Regions from separate parts of the Rhodovulum sp. BSW8 genome, predicted to be linked through region 1. Evidence: riboswitches for the same ligand, from Rfam matches in the RefSeq annotation. Region 1 holds a riboswitch; each other region holds the start of a gene.
What was found. Region 1 has a riboswitch for cobalamin ahead of DSD19_RS17525 (DUF4198 domain-containing protein). Riboswitches for the same ligand answer to the same signal wherever they lie in the genome.
Positions count from the first base shown of each region.

Region 1 (9,511 bases):
GGTTGCGCGGTCGAAGACGGTGCGGCCCTGCTCGGCCAGATCCTCGTCCAGCGCCCAGGGCCAGCGCGGCGCGCCGATCTTCCAGATCGCGTCCTCAAGCGATTTCAGCCCCTCCCAGTTCGCCGAATTGTCGGTGACATAGTCGCGGTCGAACAGAAGCCCGGGCTTGGCCGTCGGGTGGAACTCGCCGAAGACGCCATAAACCTCGCCCAGATTGCGGGCGAGCCCCAGAAGGTCGTTGCCATTCTCGGCAAAGCCCGGCCATTGGGTCATGTCCTGGCGCGCCGCGTTCCACAGGAACGGATAGCGCGTGGGCGCATCGGCGATCAGGATGTTCTCGGGGATCAGATAGGCGTCTTCGGGCGCCCCGAGATCGAGCCCGGTCAACCGGTTGAAGATCATCGACACGGCATCCAGCCGGGCCGGACCCCAGGCCGGATCGGGCAGCGAGCCCGCGATGAGGGTGTGAAACCGCTTGCTCCAGGTCTCGAGCTCGGCACGCAGGTCGGCGCGGTCGCCATCGCCGCCCGCCACCTTGTCGGCGAAGGCGTCGAAGGCCGCGTCATCGGCCAGAACCGCCAGCACGGCGGCATCGAGATCCGCGAGGAAGCTCTGGAAATCGACGATGGCCGGGCCGCCGTCGATCCGGTAAGCGGTGCCGCCGACCTCGATCTGGCGGGTATGGCAGGCGGCACAGGTCATGCCGATGGCGGTGCCGTCCGCGCTTTCGTTGGTGGTGAAGCCGACCGGCAGGGTTGCGTCGTCGTCGCGGTCGGGCATCGGCAGATAGCCGTAGCGCGCCAGACTGTCCGCCAGGAACGGCGTCCCGTCGGGCCCGGTCAGCGCCTGCATCCAGGCCAGCGGCATGATCCGCGAGCCCTGATCCTGGGTGTAGAAGGCCGAGCGCAGCGCGCCGGTCCAGCTGTCGCCCTGATCGACATAGACGGTCTGGGCCCCGAGGGGCGCGGCGACGGATAGCAAGAAAGCGGAAAAGACGGATCGAGCAAGCATTTGGTCCTCCCAGGGTTGAATGCCTTCGATCCTCTCATTCCTTGCGTGTGGTTTCCACAAGTTTCCGTAACGTCAAGAGTGGCACCGTCGGGCCGGGCCTTGCGTCAGGGGGCGGCGGTCCCGGCCCCGTGCCGGGCGCTGCCCGGTTCGGCGACGATCTGCACCACCCGGCCGAAGACCGGCGAGGGCGTGGCCCCGTCGCCGATGCCCAGCACCCCAAGCCGCGCCAGCCGCCCCTGCAACAGCGCCTCGATCCGGGTCAGCGCCTCCGGGTCGAGCTGGTCCAGCACATCGTCCATCACCAGCCAGTCGGGACAGCGCAGCAAGGCCCGGGCGAAGACCAGACACTGCTTGTCGCTCTGGCCCAGCAGCTGGTCCCAGCGCCCCGACTCGCCCAGCGCGGCGGCCAGATGCCCAAGCCCCACCGCGTCGAGCGCCGCCACCATCTGGTCATGGCCATAACGCTCGGCCGGTTCGGGGTAGCACAGCGCCAGATCGAGCCGCCCCGGCGGCACATAGGCCCGCGTCGGCAGGTACATCACCCGATCGGGCGGGGGCATCGCGATGTGGCCCTCGGCGCGGGTCCAGAGCCCGGCCAGCGTGTCGAAAAGAAGCGTCTTGCCCGAGCCCGAGCCGCCATGCAGCAGCACCCTCTCGCCGGGGCCGACGATCACCTCGGGCGGATCGAGCCGGACCCCAACCTGCGGGGTCACGACATGCAGCCCCGCGATCTCGATCCGGCCCGCGTCCTCGCGCCGGTCGATCCGCGGCCCGGCCGCTTCGGCCGCGGCTTCGGCGCGGTCGACCGCCAGCACCGCGCGGTGAAAGCTCGTGACCCGGAACAGCGTCGCGCGCCAGGTCGCGATCACGGCGAAATTGCTGACGAACCAGCGCAGCGATCCCTGCACCTGGGTGAAGGCGCCCGCCACCATCATCAGCTCGCCGATGCTCATGTCCGAGGTGAAGTAGAAGGGCGCGGCCACCAGGATCGGGGCGACGAGCGTGAACCAGCCATAGCCCGCCGTCACCCAGGTCAGGTTGGCGGTGGCCAGGATCACCGCCTCGACGATGCCGACGACGCCCGCGAAGCTGGTCTCGATCCGCGAAGTTTCGGCCCGCTCGCCGCGTTCGAGCGCGATCCGCCCCGCGGCCTCGCTGATCCGGACCAGATCGAAGCGCAAGACCGCCTCGCGGGCGGATTCCTCGGCCCGAAGCGCCACCAGCGGCCGGCCGACGCGCCAGCTGAGCCAGGAGGCCGCGACCGCGTAGAACAGCGCGCACCAGACCATGAAGCCCGGGATTTCATGGCTTTGGCCGCCGAAGCTCAGGGTGAACCCCTCGGATTTCTGCCAAAGCACGCCGATGAACGACCCCAGAAGCAGCGTCGCCTGAAACAGCCCGATCCCCAGCGCCGCGCTGAGATCGGCCAGCTGGTCGACATCGGCCTGCAACCGCTGATCGGGGTTCTCGCCGATCTTGCCCGCCCGCGACAGCCTCAGCGCGCGGCCCGGCGCCATCCAGTCGCGCACCAGCGCCCGGAACAGCCCGCGCCGCAGCGTCAGCTTCATGGTCTGGTCCAGCCAGAGCTGGCTGACATTCAGCACCAGAAGGACGCCCGCCAGCACCGCGAAGACCCCAAGCTGGGTCACGAAGGCGGCCATGTCCTTGCGGGTGAGGGCGTCGTAGAAGGGCTCGTTCCAGGCGTTCAGCCGGATCTGCATATAGGCGGTCAGCCCGATCACGCCGACCAGCGCCGCCACCAGAAGCGCCGCCCGCCGCCCGAAGCCCGAGCTGCGGAAAAGGCCCAGCGTGTCGCGGATCTGGGCGCCCAGCCGCGCGGGCGGGGCTGTCGTCCCGGTCCGCTCAACCAAGGTCCTGCGCCCGTCCATGGGGGGTCTTGCTCACCTGCGATCTCCTCTGGGTCGGGTCCGCTCGTGCCTTTTCCGATACGGGCGGCGGCCGGGGTTCGCAAGCGTCGGTCACGTCCGGCGGGCGCCGGGCGCAGGGGGCTCAGCGTGCCAGCGCCAGCAGCGCGTCGAGGTCCAGATCGGCCTCGATCTCGTCGGCCAGCCGGTCGAGCGCAGCCTCGACCCGGTCGGGGCCAGCCTCGGCGGCGGTCGCGCCCATCGCGGCAAGCCAGGCCGCGCGGAACCCGTCGGCGCCGAACAGCCCATGCACATGGCTGCCCCGGACCCGGCCATCGGCCGAGACCGCGCCTTCGGGCTGACCGTCGAGGCTCAGCCACGGCCGGGCGGTTCCCGGCCCCGAGACGCGCCCGGCATGGATCTCGTAGCCGGTGACGCGGGTGCCGCTGAGCATGTCCCGGGCGTCGACCGCCACGAGCCGCTTGTCGCCGGTCATGACCGTTTCGATGTCCAGAAGCCCAAGACCCGGCGTTTCGCCCGGTGGCCCCTCGATGCCCTCGGGGTCGCGCACGACGCGGCCCAGCATCTGATAGCCCGCGCACAGCCCCAGCACATGCCCGCCCCGGCGCAGATGGGCGCGGATGTCGATGTCCCAGCCCTCGGCCCGCACCGCATCGAGCGCGGCACGGGTGGTCTTGGACCCCAGAAGGATCACCGCATCCGCATCGCCCGGCACCGGCTGACCCGGTTTCAGCCAGCGCAGGTCCACCTCGGGTTCGGCTGCCAGCGGGTCGAGATCGTCGAAATTGGCGATCCGGGGCAGTTCGGGCACCGCGATCACCAGCCGACCGGCCCGGCCATCGCGCCGCCCAAGACCCAGCGAATCTTCCTCTGGCAGGGCGCGCGCGGCCTCGGACCAGCGCAAAAGCCCCAGCACCGGCCAGCCCGTTTCGGCGCGGATCTCGGCGGCGGCGGGGGCGAAGACGGCCGGATCGCCGCGGAACTTGGTCACGACCACGCCCGCGACCCGCGCCCGTTCGGCCTCGGTCCAGAGCCGGTGATGCCCGGTCACGGCCGCGGTCACGCCGCCGCGGGACTCGTCGCCCAGCAGGACCACGGGCAGGTCGGCGGCCTCGGCAAGGCCCATGTTCGAGATGTCCTGCGCGCGCAGATAGCGTTCGGCCCCGCTGCCCGCGCCCTCGATCAGCACCAGATCGCGGGTTTCGGACAGCCGGTTCAGGCTGGCCACGACCTCGGACCTCAAGGTCGGTTTGAGCGCCTGATAGGCGCTGGCCGACTGCCGCCCCAGCACGCGGCCGCGCAGCACGACCTGACAGTCGATATCGGTTTCGGGCTTCAGCAGCACCGGGTTCATGTCGACCGACAGGGGCACGCCCGCGGCGCGCGCCTGCAGCGCCTGTGCCCGGCCGATCTCGCCGCCATCCGCCGTCACGGCGGCATTGTTCGACATGTTCTGCGCCTTGAACGGCGCCACGGTCAGACCGCGCCGGGCATAGGCGCGGGCGAGCCCCGCGACCAGCAGGCTCTTGCCCACGTCCGAGCCGGTGCCCAGAACCATGAGGCGCCGGGCGGTCATCGGGCCAGCGTCAGCAGGGCATCGAGATCGAGATCGGTCTCGAGCTGGTCGGCCAGCGCCTCCAGCGTGGCCTCGATCCGGGCGGCATGGTCAAGCCCCGAGGCGCGGCCGCCCATCGCCGTCAGCCAGTGCCGCCGGAACCCGTCGGCGCCGAAGATCCCGTGCACATAGCCGCCCATCACCCGTCCGTCGGCCGACAGCGCGCCTTCGGGTCGGCCGTTCAGCATCATCCAGGGTCGGTCGAGGCCCGGACCGCGGGTCACGCCCATATGCATCTCGTAGCCGGTGATCCGGGCGCCGCTGACGGTGTCGAGGGCCGCGACCTCGGCCAGGCGCTTTTCGGGGCCGATTTCGGTCTCGATGTCGAGAAGCCCCAGCCCCGGCGTCTCGCCCGGCGGGCCTTCGAGGCCCTGCGGGTCGCGCACGGTGCGGCCCAGCATCTGGAACCCCGCGCAGATGCCCACGACCCGGCCGCCGCGGCGCAGATGCGCCTGAATGTCGATGTCCCAGCCGTTGGCGCGGATCGAGTCGAGCGCGGGCCGTGTGGTCTTCGAGCCCGGCAGCAGCACGACATCGGCCTCGGCCGGAATGGGCTCGCCGGGCCGGACCCAGCGCAGATCGACGCCCGGTTCGGCCGACAGCGGGTCGAGATCGTCGAAATTGGCCATCCGCGCGATATGGGGCACCGCGATCACCAGCCCCTGCCCGGTGCCCGAAGCGGGCCGTTCCAGCGCCAGCGCATCCTCGGCGGGCAGGCGCGAGGCCGCGTCGAACCAGCGCGCGACCCCCAGAAGCGGCCAGCCGGTGATCTCGGTGATGCTGCGGCAGGCCGGGTCGTAAAGCGAGAAATAGCCGCGGAACTTGTTCACCAGAAAGCCCGCGATGCGCGCCCGCTCGGGCTCGGTATGCAGCAGCCACGAGCCCACGACGGCGGCCATGGCCCCGCCCCGGTCGTTGTCGGTGACCAGCACCACCGGCAGGTCGGCGGCCTCGGCAAAGCGCATGTTGGCGATGTCGCTTTTGCGCAGATAGGTCTCGGTGCCCGAGCCCGCGCCCTCGACCAGCACCAGATCGGCCTCGGCGGCGATGCGGTTGAAGCTGTCCATCACCGCGGGCAGGAGCTTCGGCTTGAGTTCGTGATAATGGCGCGCGGGCCAGTTCCCCAGCGCGCGCCCCCGCAGCACCACCTGCGAGCCGACCATGGCCTGGGGTTTCAGCAGCACCGGGTTCATGTGGATCGAGGGAGGCAGACCCGCCGCCCTTGCCTGCAGCGCCTGGGCCCGGCCGATCTCGCCCGGAGGGGCCACGCCATCGGGGCCGGGGGGCAGGTCGCTGTCGGCGGCGACGGCGGCGTTGTTCGACATGTTCTGCGCCTTGAAGGGCGCCACCTTCACGCCGCGCCGCGCATAGGCGCGGCAGAGCCCGGCGACCAGCAGGCTCTTGCCCACATCCGAACTGGTGCCCTGGAACATCAGTGCCTTCGCCCGGCGCGGCGGGGCCGGGTCGAGCATCGGCACCGAGATCTCCGGCATCGGCGGCGCGGCATCGTCGGGGGGCAGGTCGGAAGGCGGGCTCGGGGTCCTGTGGGATGTCATCGGGGCTCCTGCGGCGTTCGGCAGGGGTGTCGGACGGGGCTTTCCGGATGTCAAGCGCGGCTCAGAACTCGACCCCCGGCTGGCCCTTGATGCCCGACCGGAACGGATGCTTGACCAGCGTCATCTCGGTGACCAGATCGGCGGCCTCGATCAGCGCCTCGGGGGCGTTCCGGCCGGTCAGCACGACATGGGTCAAAGGCGGCTTCTCGGCCTGCAGGAAGGCCACAACCTCGGCCGGATCCAGATAGCCGTAGCGCAGCGCGATGTTGATCTCGTCGAGCAGCACCATGCGGATCGCGGGATCGCGGATCAGCTCCTTGGCCTTCTCCCAGCCCTTTTCGGCCGCCGCGATGTCGCGGGCGCGGTCCTGGGTTTCCCAGGTGAAGCCCTCGCCCATGGCATGGAACTGGCAGAGATCGCCGAAATGCGAGGTCAGAAGCCGCCGCTCGCCGGTATCCCAGGCGCCCTTGACGAACTGGACGACGGCGCAGGGCATCTGATGGGCGATGCAGCGCAGGATCATCCCGAACCCCGCCGAGGACTTGCCCTTGCCGGTACCGGTATGCACGAGGATCAGCCCCTTCTCGCCGCTCTTGCCGGCCATGATCTTGTCGCGCGCGGCCTTCTTCCTGGCCATCTTGCTGGCATGGCGGGCGTCGTCGGCAGCGGTATCGGGGACGGTCTCGTCGGTCATGGGGGCTCCTTGCGCGTGTCGGGGACAGATTAGCGGGCGGGGCGGCCGCGTCAAACCCGCGCCGCGCCGCGGCGGTCGCGCCGATTGACAAGGCCCGAGCCGCTTGCAATGACGGAGCCGTGACCGGTTCGCCCGGGCCCCAAGGGTCCGGACGTGAAATGGGAACGCGGTGCGCCCCCGCAAGGGGCAAGTCCGCGGCTGCCCCCGCAACTGTAAGCGGCGAGCACGGCTGAGAACGCCACTGGGGATGACCCCCGGGAAGGCCAGCCAAGCTGAGACCCGCGAGCCAGGAGACCTGCCGGCCGCCCGTTTTCCCGCAAGGGGAGGCGGTTTCCACCGGACGCCGGGGTGCGCGTCTGGCCCGGATCGGCTGCGTTGCGGCCCGTTCGAGCCTCTCCTCCCCTCGTCCTTTCACCCGCGGCCCGTCCGGCCGCTCTTGTTGAAAGGCAACGACCTTGATCTTCCACGGCAATCTCCTGACCGCCGCGCTGGCGCTGACCCTTGTTCCCGGGGTGGCCGCCGCGCATTTCCAGCTGGCCTATACCGAAGAAAGCCTGATCGACGCGCCCGGCGACGTTCCGGTCAAGCTGATCTTCTGGCACCCGCAGGAAAGCGGCCCGGTCATGGACATGGGCGAACCGCTGGAATTCTACGCCATCCATCGCGGCGAAAAGATCGACCTTCACGCGACGCTCAGCCAGACGGTCTTCCGCGGCCCGACGAACGAGGCCGTGGCCTGGGATGGCAGCCTGCCGGTCAAGCGGATGGGCGACTACGTGCTGGTGACGGTGCCCGCGCCCTATTACGAAGAGTCCGAGGACATCTATATCCAGCAGATCACCAAGACCTATCTCAATCGCGGCCAGATGCCGACCGACTGGGACAGCCCGCAGGGGCTGAAGACCGAGATCGTGCCGCTGGTCAAACCCTATAACGTCATCGCGGGATCGACCTTCACCGGGCGGGTGCTGTCGGCGGGCCAGCCTGTCGCGGGCGCCGAGATCGAGATCGAATACATGGCGGCCGAGCCCGACATGGCGACGGGCGCGCCCAAGCCCGCGACCGCCGGGCCGCTGCCGGGCGGCGCCATCGTCGCCGTGTCGGACGAGAACGGCTATTTCACCTTCGGCGTGCCCAAGGCGGGCTATTGGGGCTTTGCCGCGCTGGGCGTGGGCCCCGATACCGAACATGACGGCAAGGAGCTCAGCCAGGATGCGGTGCTCTGGATCCGCGCCTTCGATCTGAAATAGGGGCAGGCCCATGCATATCGTGGACGGGGCGCTGGCGGCGCCCGTGGTGATCGGCGGCGCGGTGCTGGCGGCGGGGGGCGTGGCGCGCGGCCTGCGCGACCTGACGCTGGAAAAGACCCCGGCGGCCGGGATTCTGTCGGCCAGCTTCTTCGTGGCCTCGCTGATCCATGTGCCTATCGGCCCGTCCTCGGTGCACCTGATCCTGAACGGTCTGGCCGGGCTGGTGCTTGGCTGGGCCGCCTTTCCGGCGCTCTTCGTGGGGCTCTTGCTGCAGGCGGTCTTCTTCGGCTTCGGCGGGCTGACGGTGCTGGGGGTCAATACCCTGAACATCGCGCTGCCCGCGGTGATCGTCCATTACCTCTGCCGCCGGGGCCTTGCGCGCGGCACGCCCCGGATCGCGGCGCTTTGGGCCGGGATGGGCGGGGCGCTGGCCATCGCGCTGACGGCGCTTTGCGTCGGTCTCGCGCTGGCGCTGTCGGGCGAGGCCTTCCTGCCCGCCGCCCGGCTGGTCTTTCTGGCCCATATCCCGGTGATGGCGGTCGAGGGCCTTTTGACCGCCGCCGCCGTCTATCTTGCCGCCCAGGTGAAGCCCGACCTCTTCACGACAGTTCAAGGACCTCAACGATGATCCGTCCCCTTGCTTTGATGCTGGCGCTTGCGATGGCGCCGCTGCCTGCGCTGGCCCATAAGGTGGTTGGCGGGGCCTATGCCGATGGCGCGCTGATCGAGGGCGAGATCGGCTTTTCGAATGGCGACATGGCCGCCGATGCCCTGGTCGAGGTCTTCGACCCGGCGGGCACGCGGCTGGGCGGGACCCGGACCGATGGCGACGGCATCTTCACCTACCGCCCCACCGCCGCCGTCGCCCATGTCTTCCGCGCCGATCTGGGCGCGGGCCATGTTGCCGAATTCACCATGAGCGCCGAGGAGGTCGCCGCGATCCTCGACAGCCCCGCCGCCCGGGCCGCAGCGGAAACCGGGCAGGCCGCCGCCCCGACTGAAGCCGATGGCGCGGCCGGGATGGCAGGCAACCCCTCCACTTTCCCGCTGGGCCCGGGGCCTGCCGCGACTGCGGCCGCCGCACCGGGGCTGAGCGACGCCGACAAGGCCGCCATCGCCAAGATCGTCCGAGACGAGATGCGTCCGCTCAGGCGCGAGATCGCGGCTTATCGCGAGCAGAACGACCTGCAGTCGATCCTGGGCGGGATCGGCTATATCGCGGGGCTCTTCGGATTCGGGTTTTACATCGCCGCGCGCCGGCGTCTGAAGGCCTAGGGGCATGTCCGATATCCTGATGCAGGACCGCGCCGGGCCGGAGGGCGCCGCGCTTGACGCGATCGACCCCCGTGCGCGGCTGATCGGGGCGGCGGGGTTTGCCTGTGTGACCGTCGCCTGTTCCTGGTTGCCGCTGCTGCTGGCCGCGCTGATCCTTGCCATTGCCGTGATGGTGCTGTCGGGGCGGGCTGTCGGCCCGACGCTTCGACGGATGGCGGCGATGG
Region 1 covers NZ_QNVX01000049.1:102,958-112,468, forward strand. Annotated here, with positions in the region: gene DSD19_RS17500 (di-heme-cytochrome C peroxidase) at 1-981, opposite strand, end outside; gene DSD19_RS17505 (ABC transporter ATP-binding protein/permease) at 1,116-2,882, opposite strand; gene DSD19_RS17510 (cobyric acid synthase) at 3,022-4,473, opposite strand; gene DSD19_RS17515 (cobyric acid synthase) at 4,470-5,984, opposite strand; gene cobO (cob(I)yrinic acid a,c-diamide adenosyltransferase) at 6,130-6,762, opposite strand; cobalamin riboswitch at 6,870-7,080, shown strand; gene DSD19_RS17525 (DUF4198 domain-containing protein) at 7,218-8,012, shown strand; gene cbiM (cobalt transporter CbiM) at 8,023-8,640, shown strand; gene DSD19_RS17535 (cobalt ABC transporter permease) at 8,637-9,287, shown strand; gene cbiQ (cobalt ECF transporter T component CbiQ) at 9,292-9,511, shown strand, end outside.

Region 2 (9,511 bases), on a different contig from region 1:
CCGGTGGTGGCCGAAGGCTGGGGCCGGATCGTGCGCGGCCGGATGCCCTGCGAGATCCTCTGTGCCGCCACCGCGCTTGAGGGGTGGCGTCTGTGGCGCAGCGAGCGGCCGGGCCTGGTGGTCGTGGACCTGACGCTGGGTGAGGGAAAGACCGCCGGCCTGAAGCTGATCGAACGGCTGAGGCGCGCCGACCGTCGGCTGCCGATCCTCGTCTTCACCATGCATACCAGCGCCGTCCTTGCCCGCCGCGCGCTGAATTCCGGTGCGCACGGGATCATCAACAAGGATTCGCCGCCGCGGGATATCTGCTTCGCCTTCGAGGAGGTTGCGGCCGGTCGTCACCATGTGGGCGCGCATTTCGCCCGCAAGATTGCACTGATGGAAGTGACGGGCGGCGGCGCACGGGTTCATTTGACGGGGCGCGAGGAAGAAATCCTTGGTCTGATCGCAGAGGGTCTTTCTTATCGTGAAATCGCATCGCGGGCCTGCATCAGCTACAAGACGGTTTCGAATGTCAGCCTGATCCTGAAGTCGAAGCTCGGCGCGTCGAGCCTTGGCGACCTCGTCGTGAAGGCGATCCGCTATTTCGAGGGGGCCTGACCCGGATCTGCGCGGCTTTCGCCATCATACATCGACCGCGACCTTTCCGATCGGGTGGGAACAGCAGGCAAGCACGTAGCCGGCGGCGATGTCGTCCTCGGAGATGCCGCCGTTATGCACCATATGCACCTCGCCCGAGAGCTTTCTGATCTTGCATGTGCCGCAGACGCCGAAGGTGCAGCCCGAAGGAATGTTCAGCCCGGCGCCCCGCGCGGCGGCCAGGATGGTGTCGGTTTCGGACGCGCGCGCGGTGACGCCGGACCGGGCGAAGGTCAGTTCGACTTCTGCATCCTCGCTGGGGACCACGTCGTCGAGGTCCGGCACCTCGTCGGCGGTCGCGGCCGGCGCCTGGAAGCTTTCCTGATGATAGCGGTCCATGTCGTATCCAAGGCCCTGAAGCGCGTCGCGCACCGTCTGCATGAACGGCTCGGGGCCGCAGCAGAACACCTCGCGGTCCAGGTAGTCCGGCGCCATCAGGCCCAGCATCAGCTGGTTGAACACGCCCCGATACCCGGTCCATGGCCGGAACGGATCGGGCCGTTCCACGACCCATTTCAGGTCGATGCCGGGAACCCGCGACGCCATGTGCTCCAGCCGTTCGCGAAAGATGATCCCGGACGGGCTGCGGGCGCAGTTCACGAAGACGATGTCGGGCACCGTGCCCAGATCGAACATGAAGGTGGTCATCGACATGGCCGGCGTGATGCCCGAGCCCGCCGAGATGAAGAGGTACTTCGCCGCCGGATGGTTCAGGTGGCTGAACACGCCCGCCGGGCCGAACGCCTTCAGGCGCATGCCCGGCCGCAGCTCATCGAGCATCCATCGGGTGCCGAGGCTTGCCGCCTGCGCCTTGACCGTGACCGAGACCGACCGCGGCCGCGAGGGCGAGGACGAGATCGTGTAGGTGCGGTGCACGGTCCCGCCCGGAACCGGGATCTCGAGCGTCAGGAACTGCCCCGGCAGATAGTCGAAAAGCGCGCCGGAGGGCGCCTGGAAGGTGAAGGTGGCCGTGTTCGGCACCTCGGGGATGACCGAGACGCATTCCAGCATCTCGTCATCGGACCAGATCGAGCGGGCCTGCGGGCCGGAGAGATCGGTCATCCCGCTCACTCCGCCGCGATCCGGGACGGCGCCCCGGTCCTTTCGGCGAGGGTCCGGCAATACCAGTCGACGAACTGGATCACGCCCGATTCCTGCACCGCCGAATAGGGCCCCGGCACATAGGCCGGCGAGTCGATGCCCAGCTGGTTGTCCTCGACCACCCGCCGGTCCTCGTCGTTGGTGGCGATCCAGACTTCGGTCAGGCGCGTGAGGTCATAGTCGCGCCCCTCGACCGCGTCCCTGTGTACCAGCCACTTGGTCGTGACTTCGGTTTCCCGTGCCGAGACCGGTGTCACGCGGAAGACGATGGAATGGTCCGACAGGAAATGGTTCCAGGTCGTCGGATAGTGGAACAGAAGCAAGGTCCCGGCATCCCGGAACGGCAACCGTCCAAGCGGGCGGGTCACGGCCACCTTGCCGTCCATCGTGTAGCTTTCGGCACCGGGCAGCAGCGGCATCCGCGCGACCCTGAACTGCCCGCTTCCTGCCAGGCGAAGCCGTGCCGGAATGCCCGCGTCCTCGCAGCGCGCGACATGCGCCCTGACGGGTTCGGGCAGGGCATCGCCGTCGGTGCCGGTGATGCGGGGGTCCTCGGGATAGGTGCGGCACAGGGAGGGGTGGTTGCCGCTGCAATGATAGCACTCGCGGTTGTTCTCCCAGACGAGCTTCCAGTTGCCATTCTCGATGATGGTGGATTCGTGGGCGACCTTCGCCGTCGTCAGGTCATGCACCTCGAGGTAGGGACGGACCTGATCGGCGAAGGCGTCGAAATCGGGCGCCTCCTCGGCCAGGCAGATATAGACAAGCCCCGCCAGTTCACGGCAGTGAACCGGTTTCAGGCCGTGCGCCGAGGCGTCGAATTCGGCGCCCATGTCCCGCGCCCAAAGCAGCCGCCCGTCCAGTTCGTAGGTCCATTGGTGATAGGGGCAGACAAGCTTCGGGACGTTGCCCCGGGCCGCCTTGCAGATGATCGAGCCGCGATGGCGGCAGGAATTGTGGAACGCGCGGATCGCGCCATCGGCGCCGCGCACGAGGATCACGCGATAGGCGCCGACCTTGTGGGTGACGTAGGAGCCGGGCTTTTCCAGCTCGCAGCTCGGAATGGCGAACAGCCACTCGCGATACCAGATCGTCTGGAGATCGGCCTCGAAAACGCCTTGATCGGTATAAAACGGACGGTCCAGCGCCTGTCCCGGTTTCTGTGCGGCCAACAAATGCGAGAGGTCGTGCTTCATGGTCTGCCCCTTGCCGCATGTTTCGCGGCGGTTTCCGAAGCGAGCGGAGCGCAAACCGTCCGGGCCCCGGCATACCGCCACAGCCCGTCAAGCGCCTGCGCCGCCGCCCGCGGCTTGCGTCTCGCGCAAGGCTGGTTTCCGGGCTTCGGAGTGGCCTTTCAGCCGGGCGCGGCGCCTTCCCGGGGAGGCTTTCCCAGTGGCCTTCGCCGTGCCTGCCCATCCGTTACCGTTGCGGGGGCAGCGCCGGTTCTGCACCGGCTTCCCAATTCTCCGCCGTCACCGGCGGCACCTTGCGGAACGATTCTAATCGCAGAGGGCGGCAGCCGATGGCCGGAAAACGACTTCGGCCATCGCATTCGCGAACAAGGCCGATCCCCGGGCCGGGACGCGCGCCATTGGGTCGAAGCGGAAGCTTCAGGATCGCTGCGCGAGACCGGACGGAGGTTTTTCAGGCGATTGGGAGACCTTCCACCAAAGAAACGGGTCCACGTGCCGGCGCCAGCCCTTTCGGCCCTGCACCCAACAGGTCGTAAATCTGAGGATCTGGAACACCAGATATTGACATCCGAAGGGGATCGAGAGATGGTGATCCAGTCATGGTTTCCCGGGGCGACCCGGGGACGAAAGAGGGAAGCCGGTGCAGGCCCGTATGGGTCAAATCCGGCGCTGCCCCCGCAACTGTGAGCGGCGAGCGAAGCTGACGACGCCACTGGGCCAATCCATCAGGGGATCGGGGTCCGGGAAGGCCAGCCAAGTGTCGACCCGCAAGCCAGGAGACCTGCCATGACGGACGGCGACAACCACAGGCGGAGGGCCTCGGGGTGCGTGTGCGATTCGCGGCGGGCCGCCCCGTCGCCATGGCTCTCGTGTCCCAAGGTCCGACAGGAAACGGCAGACATATGGGGCGAGACATGACTATCACCGTCTATTCCAGACCGGCCTGCGTGCAATGCACGGCCACGACACGCGCGCTTGAGGCGCGCGGGCTGAGCTATGAAGTGATCGACCTGACCGAAGATGACGCGGCGCTGAGCCATGTGACCGGGCTGGGTTACCGGCAGGTGCCGGTGGTGATTGCGGGCGAGGATCACTGGGCGGGGTTCCGTCCGGACCTGATCGGTCGGCTGGCCTGACGGCGATGGGCGGGCTCGTCTACTATTCCTCCGGGTCTGGCAATACCGCGCGCTTCGTGCAGGCTCTGGGTCTGCCGGCGGCGCGCATTCCGATCGACCCCGAGGATCCAATGCCCAGCCCGGCCGACGCCTTCGTGCTGATCTGCCCGACCTATGCCGACGGCGCGGGCCGTGGCGCTGTGCCCAGGCAGGTGATCCGCTTTCTCAACGATCCCGTCCCCCGCAGCGCTCTGCGGGGCGTCATCGCCAGTGGAAACCGCAATTTCGGCACGCTCTTCGCCGCCGCAGGCGAGGTCATCGCCCGCAAATGCGCCGTTCCGGTGCTTTACCGGTTCGAACTGGCCGGAACCGAAGCCGACATCGCCCGCGTCCGTGCTGGGCTTGCAGAGTTCTGGAGACCGAAATGCTCGATCACGGCCTGAAAGACGCGTCGGCGCTTGATTACCATGCGCTGAACGCGATGCTGAACCTCTTCGACGAAGACGGACGCATCCGCTTCGACGCCGAACGCATGGCCGCGCGGCAGTATTTTCTGCAGCATGTCAACCAGAACACCGTGTTCTTTCACAGCCTTGACGAAAAGCTCGGATATCTGGTCGATGAAGGCTATTACGAGGCCGAGGTTCTCGACCAGTATTCCCGGAATTTCCAGCGGCGGATCTGGGATGCGGCCTATGCGAGGAAATTCCGCTTTTCCACGTTCCTCGGGGCCTTCAAATACTATACCTCCTACACCCTGAAGACCCGCGACGGGCAGCGCTATCTGGAACGCTATGAAGACCGCGTGGTGATGGTGGCTCTCGCGCTGGCGCGGGGCGACGAAGCCCTGGCCATGCGGCTGATGGACGAGATGATCTCGGGCCGCTTCCAGCCCGCCACCCCCACCTTTCTGAACGCCGGAAAGAAAAGCCGGGGCGAGTTGATCTCGTGTTTCCTGCTGAGGGTCGAGGACAACATGGAGTCCATCGGCCGGGCCATCAATTCCTCGCTGCAGCTCAGCAAGCGCGGCGGCGGCGTTGCGCTGATGCTGACCAACATCCGCGAGCATGGCGCCCCTATCAAGGGGATCGAAAACCAGTCCTCGGGTGTGATCCCGGTGATGAAACTGCTGGAAGACTCGTTTTCCTATGCCAATCAGCTGGGGGCGCGGCAGGGGGCGGGCGCTGTCTATCTGAACGCGCACCATCCCGACATCCTGCGCTTTCTTGATACCAAACGCGAGAATGCCGACGAAAAGATCCGCATCAAGACCCTGTCGCTTGGCGTCGTGATCCCGGACGTTACCTTCGATCTCGCCAAGCGGGACGAGGACATGTACCTGTTTTCGCCCCATGACGTGGAGCGGGTTTACGGCATGCCCTTCTCGGAAGTGTCGGTGACCGAGAAATACGACGAGATGGTCGACGACAAGCGGATCCGCAAAAGCAAGATCAACGCGCGCGACTTCTTCCAGACGCTGGCCGAGATCCAGTTCGAGAGCGGATACCCCTACATCATGTTCGAGGACACGGTGAACCGTGCGAACCCGGTGGCGGGGCGGATCGCCATGTCGAACCTCTGTTCCGAGATCCTTCAGGTGAACGAGGCCTCCGAATTCGACGATGACCTGAGCTACCGGCATCTCGGGACCGACATCTCCTGCAACCTCGGCAGCCTGAACATCGCGGCCGCCATGGACGGGCCGGATCTCGGGGAAACGGTGGAAACCGCGATCCGGGCGCTGACGGCGGTTTCGGAGATGTCGGCCATCGACAGCGTGCCCTCGATCCGGCGGGGGAATGACGAGGCCCATGCGGTGGGGCTGGGCCAGATGAACCTTCACGGTTTCCTGGCCCGTGAGCGGATCCATTACGGCAGCCCCGAGGGCATCGATTTCACCCGCAGCTATTTCGCGGCCATTGCCTATCATGCCCTGCGCGCGTCGAATGCCCTCGCGCGCGAAAAGGGGAAAAGCTTCGCGGGCTTCGACCTCTCGAAATACGCGGACGGGACCTTCTTCGAAAAATACGTGACCCGGGACTGGTTGCCCGAGACGGAAACCGTGCGCGATCTTTTCGTCCGGTTCGGGGTCGATCTGCCGAGCCGCAGCCAGTGGGCGGCGCTGCGCGACGCCGTCATCCGGGACGGGCTTTACAACCGCAACCTGCAGGCCGTGCCGCCCACCGGGTCGATCAGCTACATCAACAACTCGACCTCCTCGATCCACCCGATCGCCTCCAGGATCGAGATCCGCAAGGAGGGCAAGATCGGCCGCGTCTACTATCCCGCGCCGTTCATGACGAACGATAATCTGGAGTTCTACCGGGACGCCTACGAGATCGGCCCCGAAGCGATCATCGACACCTATGCCGCCGCGACCGAGCATGTCGATCAGGGCCTGTCGATGACGCTGTTCTTTCCGGCCGAGTCAACGACCCGCGACATCAACCGCGCCCAGATCCGCGCCTGGAAGACGGGCATCAAGACCATCTATTACATCCGTTTGCGCCAGACGGTTCTTGAGGGAACCGAGGTGCAGGGCTGCGTGTCCTGCACGCTGTGAGGTCCGAAATGAAAGACATGACCGATATCCGTGCCGTCCCCCGCGCGATCAACTGGAACCGGCTGCAGGACAACAAGGACCTGGAGGTCTGGAACCGGCTGACGGTAAATTTCTGGTTGCCCGAAAAGGTGCCGCTGTCGAACGACGTTCAAAGCTGGGCGACGCTTCGCCCCGAAGAGCAGCAACTGACCATCCGTGTGTTCACCGGCCTGACGCTGCTCGACACGATCCAGAACGCCGTCGGCGCGCCCGCGATGTTGCCCGATGCGCAGACCCCGCACGAAGAGGCGGTGCTGACCAACATCGCCTTCATGGAGGCGGTGCATGCGCGAAGCTATTCCTCGGTTTTCTCGACGCTCTGCCAGACGCGCGAGGTCGACGAAGCGTTCCGCTGGTCCGAGGAAAACCCGCATCTGCAGGCGAAGGCCCGGCTGATCCTCGACGAATACGCTGCGTGCGGCGATCCCTTGCGCCGCAAGGTCGCCTCGGTGTTCCTGGAAAGCTTCCTGTTCTATTCGGGGTTCTACCTGCCAATGTACTGGTCGAGCCGCGCCAAGCTGACCAATACCGCCGATCTGATCCGCCTGATCATCCGCGACGAGGCGATCCACGGCTACTATATCGGCTACAAGTTTCAGCGCGGTGCCGACCGGCTTCCAGAGGCAGAACGCGCCGCTCTGAAGGACTTTGCCTTCGCGCTGATCTTCGATCTCTACGAAATCGAGGCGCGCTATACCGAAGAGCTTTATGACGGCCTCGGCCTGACCGAAGACGTCAAGGCCTTCCTTCACTACAACGCCAATAAGGCGCTGCAGAATCTCGGCTACGAGGCGCTGTTTCCGCCCGCCGCCTGCGAGGTGAACCCCGCAATTCTTGCCGCGCTGAGTCCCGACAGCGAGAACCACGATTTCTTCTCGGGCTCGGGCTCCTCATACGTCATCGGCAAGGCGGTGGCGACCGAGGACGAGGACTGGGATTTTTGACCATGCAGACAGGTGATGCGATGACGGCCGTTCTCCCCCAATCCGTCGTGACCCGCGACGGGCAGGTGGTTCCCTTCGACAGTGGCCGCATCGCGCGGGCCGTCGCCCGCGCGGGCGAGGCCACCGGCGAGTTCGGCGCCGAAGAGGCCGCGCGCCTGACCGATCGGGTGGTGCGGGTCCTGAGCTTTCGCCATGCGGGCGGCGCGCCCGGCGTCGAAGAGATCCAGGATGCGGTCGAACAGGCGCTGATCGGCGCCAACCGGATGGTGACGGTGCGCGCCTATGCGGTCTATCGCGACCAGCATGCGCGGCTGCGCGAGGACCGGCGGGTGCTGGTCGATGTGGAAAGCTCGATCAACGAATATCTCGACAGGTCGGACTGGCGGGTGAACGCCAACGCGAACCAGGGCTATTCGCTGGGCGGCATGATCCTGAACACCTCGGGCAAGGTGACGGCCAATTACTGGCTGAGCCATATCTACCCGCCGGAAGTCGGCCGGGCCCATCGCGAGGGCGATGTCCATATCCACGATCTCGACATGTTCGCGGGCTATTGCGCGGGCTGGTCGCTGCGGACGCTCTTGCGCGAGGGGCTGAACGGCGTGCCCGGCACCATCGAATCCGGCCCGCCGATGCATCTGACCAGCGCCTTGGGCCAGATCGTCAATTTCCTCGGCACGCTGCAGAACGAATGGGCCGGTGCGCAGGCCTTCAGTTCCTTCGATACCTATCTCGCGCCCTATGTGCGGCTCGACGGGCTGGACTATGCCGCCGTGCGGCAGGCGATGCAGGAATTCATCTACAACCTCAACGTCCCCTCGCGCTGGGGCACCCAGACGCCCTTCACCAACCTCACCTTCGACTGGACCTGTCCCGCCGATCTGGCGGACCAGGTGCCGATCGTCGGCGGGCGCGAGGTCGATTTCGCCTATGGCGAGCTGCAGGCCGAGATGGACCTCATCAACCGCGCCTATATGGAGGTGATGACCGAGGGCGATGCCCATGGCCGGGTCTTCACCTTCCCGATCCCGACCTACAACATCACGCCCGATTTCCCCTGGGACAGCGAGAACGCAGGCTATCTCTTCGAGATGACGGCGAAATACGGGCTGCCCTATTTCCAGAACTTCGTGAATTCGGAACTGGAACCTCACATGGTCCGGTCCATGTGCTGCCGGTTGCAGCTGGACCTGACCGAACTGCTGAAACGCGGCAACGGGCTTTTCGGGTCGGCCGAGCAGACCGGGTCGCTTGGCGTCGTCACCATCAACTGCGCCCGGCTGGGCTATCTGCACAAGGGCGACGAGGCGGGGCTGCTGGCCGCGCTCGACCGGCTGGCGGGGATCGCGAAGACCAGCCTGGAGCTGAAGCGCAAGGTGATCGAGCGCCATATCGAGGCCGGGCTTTTCCCTTACACCAAGCGCTATCTCGGAACGCTGAGAAACCATTTCTCGACGCTGGGCGTGAATGGCGTGAACGAGATGATCCGGAACTTCAGCGGCGATACCCAGGACATCACGACCCCATGGGGCAAGGCCTTCGCGCTGCGCTTCATGGACCATCTGCGCGCCCGGATGGTCGAGTTTCAGGAAGACACCGGGCATATGTACAACCTTGAGGCCACGCCTGCCGAGGGCACGACCTACCGCTTTGCCCGCGAGGACCGGAAACGCTTCTCCGGCATCCTGCAGGCGGGCACGGACGATCAGCCCTATTACACCAACTCGACCCAGCTTCCCGTGGGCTGGACCTCCGACCCGTTCGAGGCGCTCGAACATCAGGAGCCGCTGCAGGCGCGCTATACCGGCGGCACGGTCCTGCATCTTTACATGGGCGAGCGGATCTCTTCGGCCGAGGCCTGCAAGAAGCTCGTCCGCCGGGCGCTGTCGTCGTTCCGCCTGCCCTATATCACCGTGA
Region 2 covers NZ_QNVX01000009.1:16,737-26,247, forward strand. Annotated here, with positions in the region: gene DSD19_RS06850 (response regulator transcription factor) at 1-600, shown strand, start outside; gene DSD19_RS06855 (hybrid-cluster NAD(P)-dependent oxidoreductase) at 625-1,701, opposite strand; gene DSD19_RS06860 (aromatic ring-hydroxylating dioxygenase subunit alpha) at 1,707-2,936, opposite strand; cobalamin riboswitch at 3,048-3,244, opposite strand; cobalamin riboswitch at 3,517-3,737, shown strand; gene nrdH (glutaredoxin-like protein NrdH) at 3,848-4,069, shown strand; gene nrdI (class Ib ribonucleoside-diphosphate reductase assembly flavoprotein NrdI) at 4,075-4,491, shown strand; gene nrdE (class 1b ribonucleoside-diphosphate reductase subunit alpha) at 4,473-6,611, shown strand; gene nrdF (class 1b ribonucleoside-diphosphate reductase subunit beta) at 6,620-7,594, shown strand; partial or broken gene DSD19_RS06885 (ribonucleoside triphosphate reductase) at 7,615-9,511, shown strand, end outside.
Region 2: it holds a riboswitch for cobalamin, as region 1 does, so the genes downstream of both, nrdH (glutaredoxin-like protein NrdH) here and DSD19_RS17525 (DUF4198 domain-containing protein) in region 1, are expected to answer to the same signal.

Region 3 (9,511 bases), on a different contig from region 1:
TTCCAGTACCGGGGCCATCAGCTTCGGTTTCTCGGCGGCGAAAGCACGGGCGCGCAGCGCGCCCCGGGCGCGGCCCTGCACGACCACCTGGGCGCCGGTATCGGTTTCGGGTTTCAAGAGGACCGGGTTCATATCGGTCAGCGGTTCGATCCCCGCGGCCCGGGCCTGCAGCGCCTGCGCCCGGCCGATCTCGCCGCCATCGGCGGTCACCGCGGCATTGTTCGACATGTTCTGCGGCTTGAACGGCGCGACACTTAGCCCGCGCCGGAGCGCCGCGCGGCAGAGCCCGGCGACCAGAAGCGACTTGCCCACGTTCGAGCCTGTGCCTTGCAGCATGAGTGCGCGTGTCATCGGGAGGGGCTTTCCTCGGAGCTTGGGCCCGTGGCGGGCGTTGCGTCCTGGGTATTTGGACCAAGAAGAAGCCGCAAGCGCATCGGGTGTCAGTTCTGGCCGGGGGGCGCGGCGAGGGCATCGCGGCGGCGGGTCATTTCGGCCAGGGCGTCCAGCACGAGGGGGGTGCCGCAGACCCAGTCGGGGCCGGACAGGGCCGGGGCGGCGGCGGCGGGCAGGGCGCGGAGCGCGGGATGGGCGAGGATCTCTTCGGCGCGGGAGGTTTTCGGATAGGGGCGCGAGAGGATCAGCAGGTCGGGATCGGCCATCACCAGCTCTTCGAGCGCGAGATCGAAGCCGCCGCTGCGGCCGCGCGCCGCCTGGCCGGAGCCCGCGAGGTTGCTAAAGCCCGCATGGGTCAGGATATCGTCCGACAGCGTGCCTTTGCCCTGGGTGTAGCCGTTGGCATAGAAGAAGGCGGCCAGCGGCCGGGGCGGGCCGCTGCGCGTGAGCCGGGCGAGATCCCGGACGAAGGTCTGGGCGAGCGCCTCGGCCCGGGCCTCGCGGCCCAGAAGCCGACCCGCCTCGCGCAACCGCTCGGGCACCTCGTCGAGCCGCGTCGTCAGCCCGATCCGCGCGACCCGGATGCCGAGCCGTTCCAGCATGGCGACCGTCGCCGGGTTCGAATAGGTGCCGGCCAACACCAGATCGGGGCGCATCAGAAAGATCTCCTCGGCGCCGCCGGTATTGGCGGGGTAGGCGCGGGCGGCCTCGGGCATGGCCGAGTTCATCGGGTTCGCGGCCAGGTCGCTGATCGAGACCAGCTGACCCGGCGCCGCGACCAGCATGGCAAGCTGGTCTGTGCAGAGGTTCATCGATACGACCCGCGCGGGCGGGTCGGCAAGCACCGCGGCCCCGGCAAGGGCCAGGGCCGCGGCGAGACCGATCGCGCTAGAAGGAGGCACGCAGCCCCACATAGAGCGCCCGGCCCGTGGTGTTGTAGTGATAGGCGCCGCCATAGCCATAGGCGACGGCCGAGTAGAACTCCTCGTCGAAGAGGTTTTCGACCCTTGCATAGGCCTCGGTGCCGTTGTCCAGCGCGTAGGTGATCTGGGCCGCGGCAAGCCCGGCATCGGGCAGAGAGCCGTAAGGGTCGAGGCGTCCGGCCAGATACTGGTAGGAGACATCGGCCGTGAGCCGCGGCGTCACCTCGCTGCTGACGCCCAGCAGAAGATCGTGGAGCGGCACGCGGTCGAGCCGCTCGCCCTTCCAGCGGACGTCGGTATAGGTGTAGCTGCCGTAAAGCGCGATGGCGGAGGTCATCTCGTGGCGGCCGGACAGTTCCAGGCCCTGGCTGCGGGTGGTTCCGTCGAGCTGGCGGTAGCAGCCCCAAGCATAGCTGCAGATGGCGGGGTCGGCTGCGCCATAGTCGATCTTGTCATCGATTTCCGCAAAGAAGGCGGTGGCCTTCAGGAACCCGTCGCCCGACAGGCGCTTTTCAAGCCCGATGTCGAAGCTGGTGCTGGTTTCGGGGTTGAGGTCCGGGTTGCCGACCGTGTCGCCGGTAATGGTGCCGTAAAGTTCGTAAAGCGCGGGGACGCGATAGCCGGTGCCCAGAGAGGTGCGGAAGATCAGGTCGGGCTGGAGCCGCCAGGCCAGCGCGGCGCGGCCGGTCACCTGATCGTCAAAGCTGGAATAATTATCGTAGCGCAGCGAAAGCGACAGATCGATGTCGTCGGTCGCGGCCTGGCGAAGCTCTGCAAAGAGCGCGCGGTTGATGACCGAATAGGTCTCGCCGTCAAGCGTGGCCTCGTCCTGTTTCCAGTCGGCGCCGAAGGAGAGGTCGGTCCCGGCCGCCAGAGAGGCCGTCCCGAGATAGCTGGCGGCGCGGCTGGTGCCATCATAGGAGGACGTCCCGAAACTCGAACGGTAGCTGCGCTCGGTCTGCGTGCGCGCCAGCGACAGTTCGTTGTCGACCGTCCCGATCGCGAATTGGGCGAAGGCGCGCAGGCCTTTCCGCGTCGCCTCCGATCGGGTGATCGGGTTCGTGTCGGTCGCGTCGCTGTCATAGTCCGAGTTTCCGTCGGAATAGAATCCCGAGAAGCCCAGCCGAAGGGTGTCGGTCAGATCGTAGGCGGCATTGAGCGAGACCGAATCCTCGTCGAAGCCGTCCGCTTCGTTATTGCCCGACAGGGTCGAGAAGCCGTCGGTTTCGACATGCGAGATCGTGGCCGACACTTCGCCGCGTTCGGTCTTCTGGCCAAGGCTCAGACCGGCAGAGTAGCTGCCATAGGTGCCGGTTTCGACCGTCGCCCTCCCCGAAAAGCCCAGTTTCTCCGGTCTCCAGGTGGTGATGTCGACAACGCCCGCGATGGCATTTGCCCCGAAAAGCGCGGATTGCGAGCCCTTCAGCACTTCGATCCTGGAGGGCAGGCCGGCGGTCAGGGTGCCGAAGTCGAGCGCGGCAGGGGTGCCCGACGGGTCGGCAAAGTCCATTCCGTCGATCCGGGTCGCGATATAGCCGTTTCCAAGCCCGCGAATCCGAAGCGTGGCGGTCTGCCCGAGCCCGCCATTCTGGGTGATCGACACGCCCGGCAGGGTGGCAAGCGTCTGGCCCAGATTCTGTCCGCCCGCTGCAATCTCGCCGCTCTCGAGGGTCTCGACCGTCGCACCGGTCCGGTTGGTGGCGATGGGCGTGAGGCTGGCGCTGGCAGTGATCTCGTCCAGCATCAGGCTGGACTGCACCTCCTGCGCCAGGGCGGGCAGGGGGCTCAGCGCGGCGAGGCCGAGCCCGAGGCAAAGGGTGGGTCTTGTCATGTCGGTTCCGTTCCGGTCTCGGGAACCGCCGCGGCGGGCGGTCCGTCCTGTCATGGGGTCCTTGGAAAGACATGCCTTCCGCAGACGGTGATGCGTCACCACTGCGGATGGTCCGCCGCCTGCGCCGCGCCCCGCGGTCAGGCTAGGTGATCGCCCTGGCAGGTCTCCTGGCTTGCGGGTCCTCGCTTGGCTGGCCTTCCCGGGGAGGACCCCCAGTGGCACGATCAGCCGCGCTCGCCGCTTACAGTTGCGGGGGCAGCCGCGGAATTGACCCCATGAAGGCCGCACCGCGTTCCCTTTTCATCGCCCGTTTCCGGGCGAACCAAGACAAGTTTCGGTTAATCCGGGCTCCCGGCCCTGTCAAGCGGCGCGCTCCTTGCGGCCGGTCCGGTCGCGCGGCAGAGGGCGAGGATCGCGGGAAGCTCTTCGCTGGGGCTCAGAAAAAGCGCGGCGTCCCGGCCGTGGGCGACACGCACCAGCAGAAGGTTCGACGGCGCGGGCGCGCGCAGGATCGCGCAGGTGGTCCCGGGGCCGTCTCCGGCGGCTTTGGTCATCGCGCCGAGCCCGAGCCCGGTGAACCCGGTCAGCCGGTGGGCAAATTCGGCATCGCCCTGCATCGCGACAATCTGGCCCTCGCGCAGCCGCAGCCCGGCCGTCGCCCGGGCGAGACAGGTGCCGACCGGATCGGGCGGCGGCGTGGCGGTCTCTCCGGCCTGGTCCGGGAGGGGCTCGGGTGCGGGGGCGCTGGCCGCAGGCGCGGTCCAGCCGCGGTCTGCGGCCGCGCGCAGAGCCTCGACCGAACAGCCGGCTTCGGTCGGATCGACCCGGTAGGGAGGGCGGCTCGCGGCGACCGACAGCTCGGCCGCCTTGGCGACGAAGGGGCGGACCCGGCCGTGAAAGGCGGCGATCAGGGGCTCGGCGGGATCGCCGGTGGCCTCTGGCGGCTCGGCCGGGATCGGCGCCGCGTCCGCTGTGACCGGCCCCGTGCGGCCCACCCGCAACAGGCGGCGGCGGGCCGCCAGCAGCCGGATTTCCTGACCGGCCCCGTCGCCGATGGTCATTTCGCGCGGCAGGATCGTTTCCGAAATCTCGGTCAGCAGCACCTCGACGATCCCGTCCACGCCCCCGGGCACCGTGCGTTCGGCGGCGGCCTCGGCGCCCCTCAGCTTGGCCAGCGCGGCGTTGAGACGCTCGAGCCCGGCCATCTCAGCGGCCCCGGTCCTGCGACCCGCCGGCCGCAGCGGCCGGGGGCGCGGCATCGACGATCTCGACGATTTCGGCCATTGTGGCGCGCATGGCGGCAAGCGCGGCCGCGATATCGGCCTCGCCTCCGATCACCGCGCAAAGTGCCTCGTCCGGGTCGCGCGGCGCCCGCACGAAAAGCTCGAACCGGCCCTCGTGCAGCAGCACCGCCTCGGGGGGCGCCTGATCGGTCCCGAACACTTCGGTCGAGGCGGCGGCGGCCTGCCCGCCCAGAAGCAGCGCTCCGCGCAGACAAAGCGCATCGTAGAATTCCTGGGGCTGAGAATGCTCGGCCTCGGCCCGCAGCACCAGCCGCGCCGACAGGTCAACGAATGCGATCACCCGGCAATCGGGAATCGCCCGTCGGAGCGCCTGAATGGTGACCGTCAACGGCATCGTGCCCGAGTTTATCCGAATTTCCGGCGGCGGCCACTGGCAATAGCGCACGGGCCGGGGGCGTGGGCGACGGGGCGCAACGGAACTGGGCCGCGCGCCGCGCCAGGTGATGGACCGGGCGATGGACCGGGCCGTGCGCCGTCAGGCCGCAGGCGGGCTGGCGCCCGGTCTTTGCGCGCGCACCGGCCGCGGGCTTCGGCTGCGGCTTTCGTCGATCTGCACCCGCCGCGGACGCACGGGCATGCCCGCCCCGCCGACGCGCCAGTCGGGGTCCAGCACAACCGGCGCCTCGTGATCGTTTGCCGTCGCGCCCAGCCGCCGCAGCACCTGCAGCAGCGCGCGGCCAAACTCCCCGGCGCCGCTGGCAGCCCAGCGCGCCGGATCGTCCTGCGCGTCCAGCGCATCGGTCAGGGCGATCGGGCAGACATCGGCAAAAAGCCCCTCGGTTTCGCGCCGCACCCGGCGCAACACCCGGGTGCGGTCGCGGTCGGTCACCAGCTTGTCGAACCGGGTCAGCAGCAGCAGGCTTGTTTCGCCCAGCCGGTCGGCGAACATGTCCCAGACGGCGGCTTCGGACTGGCGCCAGGCCTGGGTCGCATGGCTGCACCAGATCACCCCGTCGGCAAGGCTGATGGCGCTTTCCCAGACCTCCGAGCCCATGTTCGGGTCCGAGATGCCGGGCATGTCGATCAGGTCGCAAAGCTTGAGGATCTCGGCTTCGGCATGGATCTGGATCAGCCGGGTCTCGGCGGGGGAAAGTCGGGGAAGGTCGGCCATCTCGACGGGTTCGATGCGGCCGAAGCGATCCTCGCGCCAGGCGGGGGCGGAACCGTAGGAGAGGCGTACCGGCGGCAGCTGGGTCGCGGTTACCTTCACCGGCAGCGGCGACTGGCCGATCAACAGATGGATCAGCGTGCTTTTGCCCGCGCTGAATTCGCCCATCAGCGCGAGGCAGGGCCGTGCCCCGGGGGGCAGATCTGCAAGTTCCGGGTGTGCGGCGATGGCGGGAAGGTGCGGGCGAACCTCGACCGGGGCGCGGGAGGGGCTTGGACCGGCGTCGGCCGCAAAGACGTCCTCTTCAGGTTCAAATTCAGCGTCGGCCTCGGGCGGTGCGGCCTCGGCCGGGGGGGCAGAGGCGTCCGTCTGAGGCGGTTCCGTGCTCCCGTGCGGGATCTGCTCCGCACCTGTCTCGACCGCGTTGTCCGGATCTGCCGCGGGACGGTCAGAGCTGGCGTCGGCGTCGGGCGTGGCTTCCAGGGCGTCGGACCGGTCCCGGCCACCGAATTGCGCGCGCACCGCCTCTTCGGGGGGCAGCGCCGGACGGCTCGCGCCGCCTTCGGCCGGGCGCGGCCGGGCCGGTGCCGCGTCCATCGCCCGGGCCCGTTCCAGCATCGCCCGGATATCAAGGTCGTAGGGGTCGCTCATCTTACAGTCTCTTCCGCAGGTCCCGGGCGTCGGCGGATCTCAGGCCGCCTCTTTCAGCATCGTCGTCATCGCGCTTTCGATGGCCTGCAGGCGATCCTGCCGGGCCTTCCTCCGCAGCGCCACGTCAAGAGCGTCGGGCGCGACCTCATCCTTGCAGGTCAGCGCCTCGACGATTTCGCGCTGGTCTTCGACAAAACCGGCCAATGTCGCCATCAGGTCGGCGCGGACCCGTTCGGCATGGTCGTGGCGCAGGGCGTCGAGGATCGGCAGGGTGTCGTCCCGGATCATCGCGTGGAAATCGGCGGCGAAGGCCCCATGGCCGCGGCGGCGGGTCCACCAGCGGCGCCACCAGCTGCCCTTGACGTCCAGCGCGATGGTGCAAGCGATGTCGACCGGCGGCCCGATCCGCGGCGGGTCGGGGGCCTCGACCGTGAACGCGCCGTCAAGCCCAAGCGCATTGCGGTAGACAGCGGCGACATCGCGCGCGAGCTCGTCCAGAACGCTCCGCGCCGCGGCCTGCATCCGTGTGCCGAAAAGCTGGCAGGCGGTGCGCAGCAGCATTCGCAGACCGGTCGGTTCGTAGGTCCAGACGGTGTCCTCGCCCTCGGTTTCCAGATGGGCGATCAGGGCCGCGGTGGCGCGGTCGAGAAAACTGCGATGCGACCGTTCCAGCCGGGTCCGGAACTCTGTCTGTTCGCGGTCGATGACGCGGACCAGGGCCTCTTCGGCGCGATGCGAAAGGGTCATGATCCGGGCCTCGAGTTCGGCCCGGCCGACCGTCGGCCGCGCGCCTGCGGGCAGGGCCGTGCCCTGCGCGGCGCCGATGCTGCGGGCAAGATTGGCGGTGCTGCGGGCGATGCGGTCGAGCGCCTCGCGGCCCGCGCCTTCGTTGAGACGCTCGGCAAGCGTGCGGTACAGCGCGGGCAGGCCGGACATGTCCCAGACCCCGCGCAGCTGGGTCTGCGGGTCCTCGCCGCCCGCAAAACGTTCGCGGGCCAGGCGCTGCAGCGCGCGGCGGCTGTCTTCGGGCAGGGCGGGCAGGGTTCCGCCCAGCGCATGGGCGGCCCAGATTGCGCTTCCGAACAGGATCGGCGCGTCCACCGGGCCGTTCTGAGCCTGCAGCGTGGCCCGGATCGCGGCGCGGATTTCGGCCACTTGCGGGACCGGATCGGAAAGCTCGTCGATGCGGTTGACGAAGATCACAACGTCGCGCGCCTTGACCGTGGCGATCAGCCGGATCAGCGCCATGTCGACGCTGGACAGCGCCTGATGCGCCGACAGCACCAGCACGCAGAGCCGGCTGTCGCGGATCGCACCGATGGTGATCTGTTCGCGCATCAGGAAGGTGTCGTTGACGCCGGGCGTGTCGCGCAGGCACAGCCGCAACGGCATCGCCGCATGATCGACCTGCAGATCGGCCGATTTTGTGATGTCGGCGAAACGGCCCGCAGCCTCGAACCGGGCATCGGCGCCGTGCTCGTCGTCGGCGAAATCGTCGCCGAGACAGACATAGCGTTCGACGAGCCCCAGATCGAAGGCGGAATAGCGGTGCTCCTGGCCCAGCAGCAGCTCGAACCGCCGACCGAGGCGGCCTTGGGATTTCTCGCGCATCCGCTCGACCTGGCGGCGGACCTTGTCGAGCTCGTCCTCGGCCCCGGCCCGGCTGGCCAGTTCGCCGAGACGTCCGCCCTTTTCGACCAGCCGGGCCCATTCCTCGCGGTCGAAGAAGCGAAACCTTGCCTCGCCCGCGAGGGTCTGAGGGGCGGGCGCCAGATGGAGCGAGGTCACGACCGAGGTCCAGGGGTTCACATCTTCGGGCAGCAGGCCGGGCCAGCCGACCATGGCGTTGATCAGCGAGGTCTTGCCCGCCTTGACCTGGCCGATGAAGGTCACGCAGGGTTCGAGCGCGTCAAGCTGTGCCGTCAGCCGAAGCGCGCCGCGCGCGGCGGTCGCGTCGCCGACCCGGCCGAGATCGGCCAGCGCCGCGCGCAGGGTGGCCCGACGCTCCGTGATCGGCGCAAACCCGTCAAGCCCCTCTCCCAGCAGATCCGGGTGACGGGCAGCGGGCCGGGCGGCCTCGGGGCGCGCGGAGGCAGATGCATCCTGCATCACGGGTCCAACCCCCATTTGCTTGTCTGCAACCCGCCCGGGACTGCGCCAGCCCGGCGGAAGCAGGTGTTTTGTTGTGGCATCTGAAACAATTATGCGCCCGAAAATGGCCATTGCATGGCGTCGTCGCGGCGTTCCTCAGGCGCTAAGCCGGGTTTCGAACCCGCGCCGCAATTGCAGCAAAAGCGTGACGGCATCGGCGGCTGCGGCCGGATCGTCCTCGACCGCCAGAAGCTGCAGCATCTCGGAGGCATCGAGGATGTCCTCGTCAAGATCGGGGCAGACATCCCGCACCTCGCCCAGCAGGTCGGTGAGGCCAAGCGCGGTGTCGGCGCAGATCGCCAGCACCCCGGCGATGCCATCGCGACGCTCGACCCGTTCGGGAAGCGCGGCGGCCGCCCGGGCAAGAACCGCAAGCCCGCGTTCGCAGAGGGTCCGGTCGTCCGCGCCGGCAGAGCGGCGTGTGGGCGCAGCATCGGACGGCGTGGGGCCGGGGGGCGATGGCGGTTCGGGCCTGGGGCTGGGCGACGGGGTGCCGGTGGCGGGTTGTCCGCGACGCGGACCCGGGCCTGCGAACCGGCCATGGCTGCCATAGCGGTGCAGGAAGGTCTCGGCCAGGTCGCGGTCGGCATCCAAGCCCTGCCGCAGCATCCGTTCAAGCGCGGCGAACAGGGCCTTGGCGCCGCTTGGCCCGTGTTCGGCGGGCATGCAGGGCACGGGGCCACGATCGGCGGCCAGCGCCTCGGTGGTGGCCAGAGGGAAAAGCGCGTGGAACTCGACCCCCACAAGCGGGCGCAGCCGGTCCAGCCGGTCGTGCAGCACAGCCTCGCGGATCAGCAAATCGGCCTTGGTCAGCACCAGAAAGGAATGGTCCTTCAGGCTCTCGGGCACCCGCGCCCAGGCGGCGCTTTCGGGAGCCTCGAAACTCTGGCTGGTCCAGAGCACGATATCGGGAATCCCCGCGCCACAGGGCAGCGTCTCGTCGGGCGCCAGAGGGCATTCCAGCAGCAGCATCCGGTCGAAAAGATCCGAGGGAATGCCTGCGGGGGGCGCGTCCGCGACCGGGCCGGCATCGGCATCCCATCCGGCCAGCAGCGCGATCAGCGACGACTTGCCGGTCCGGGCGGGCCCCGCGACTGCCACCCGCACCGGCTGCGACAGGCGCTGGCGCAGCCGCATGCCCTGGCGCCGC
Region 3 covers NZ_QNVX01000050.1:83,173-92,683, forward strand. Annotated here, with positions in the region: gene DSD19_RS18220 (cobyric acid synthase) at 1-351, opposite strand, end outside; gene DSD19_RS18225 (ABC transporter substrate-binding protein) at 441-1,205, opposite strand; gene DSD19_RS18230 (TonB-dependent siderophore receptor) at 1,282-3,147, opposite strand; cobalamin riboswitch at 3,287-3,489, opposite strand; gene DSD19_RS18235 (hypothetical protein) at 3,486-4,352, opposite strand; gene DSD19_RS18240 (hypothetical protein) at 4,354-4,731, opposite strand; gene DSD19_RS18245 (dynamin family protein) at 4,927-6,210, opposite strand; gene DSD19_RS18250 (dynamin family protein) at 6,250-8,319, opposite strand; gene DSD19_RS18255 (hypothetical protein) at 8,458-9,511, opposite strand, start outside.
Region 3: it holds a riboswitch for cobalamin, as region 1 does, so the genes downstream of both, DSD19_RS18230 (TonB-dependent siderophore receptor) here and DSD19_RS17525 (DUF4198 domain-containing protein) in region 1, are expected to answer to the same signal.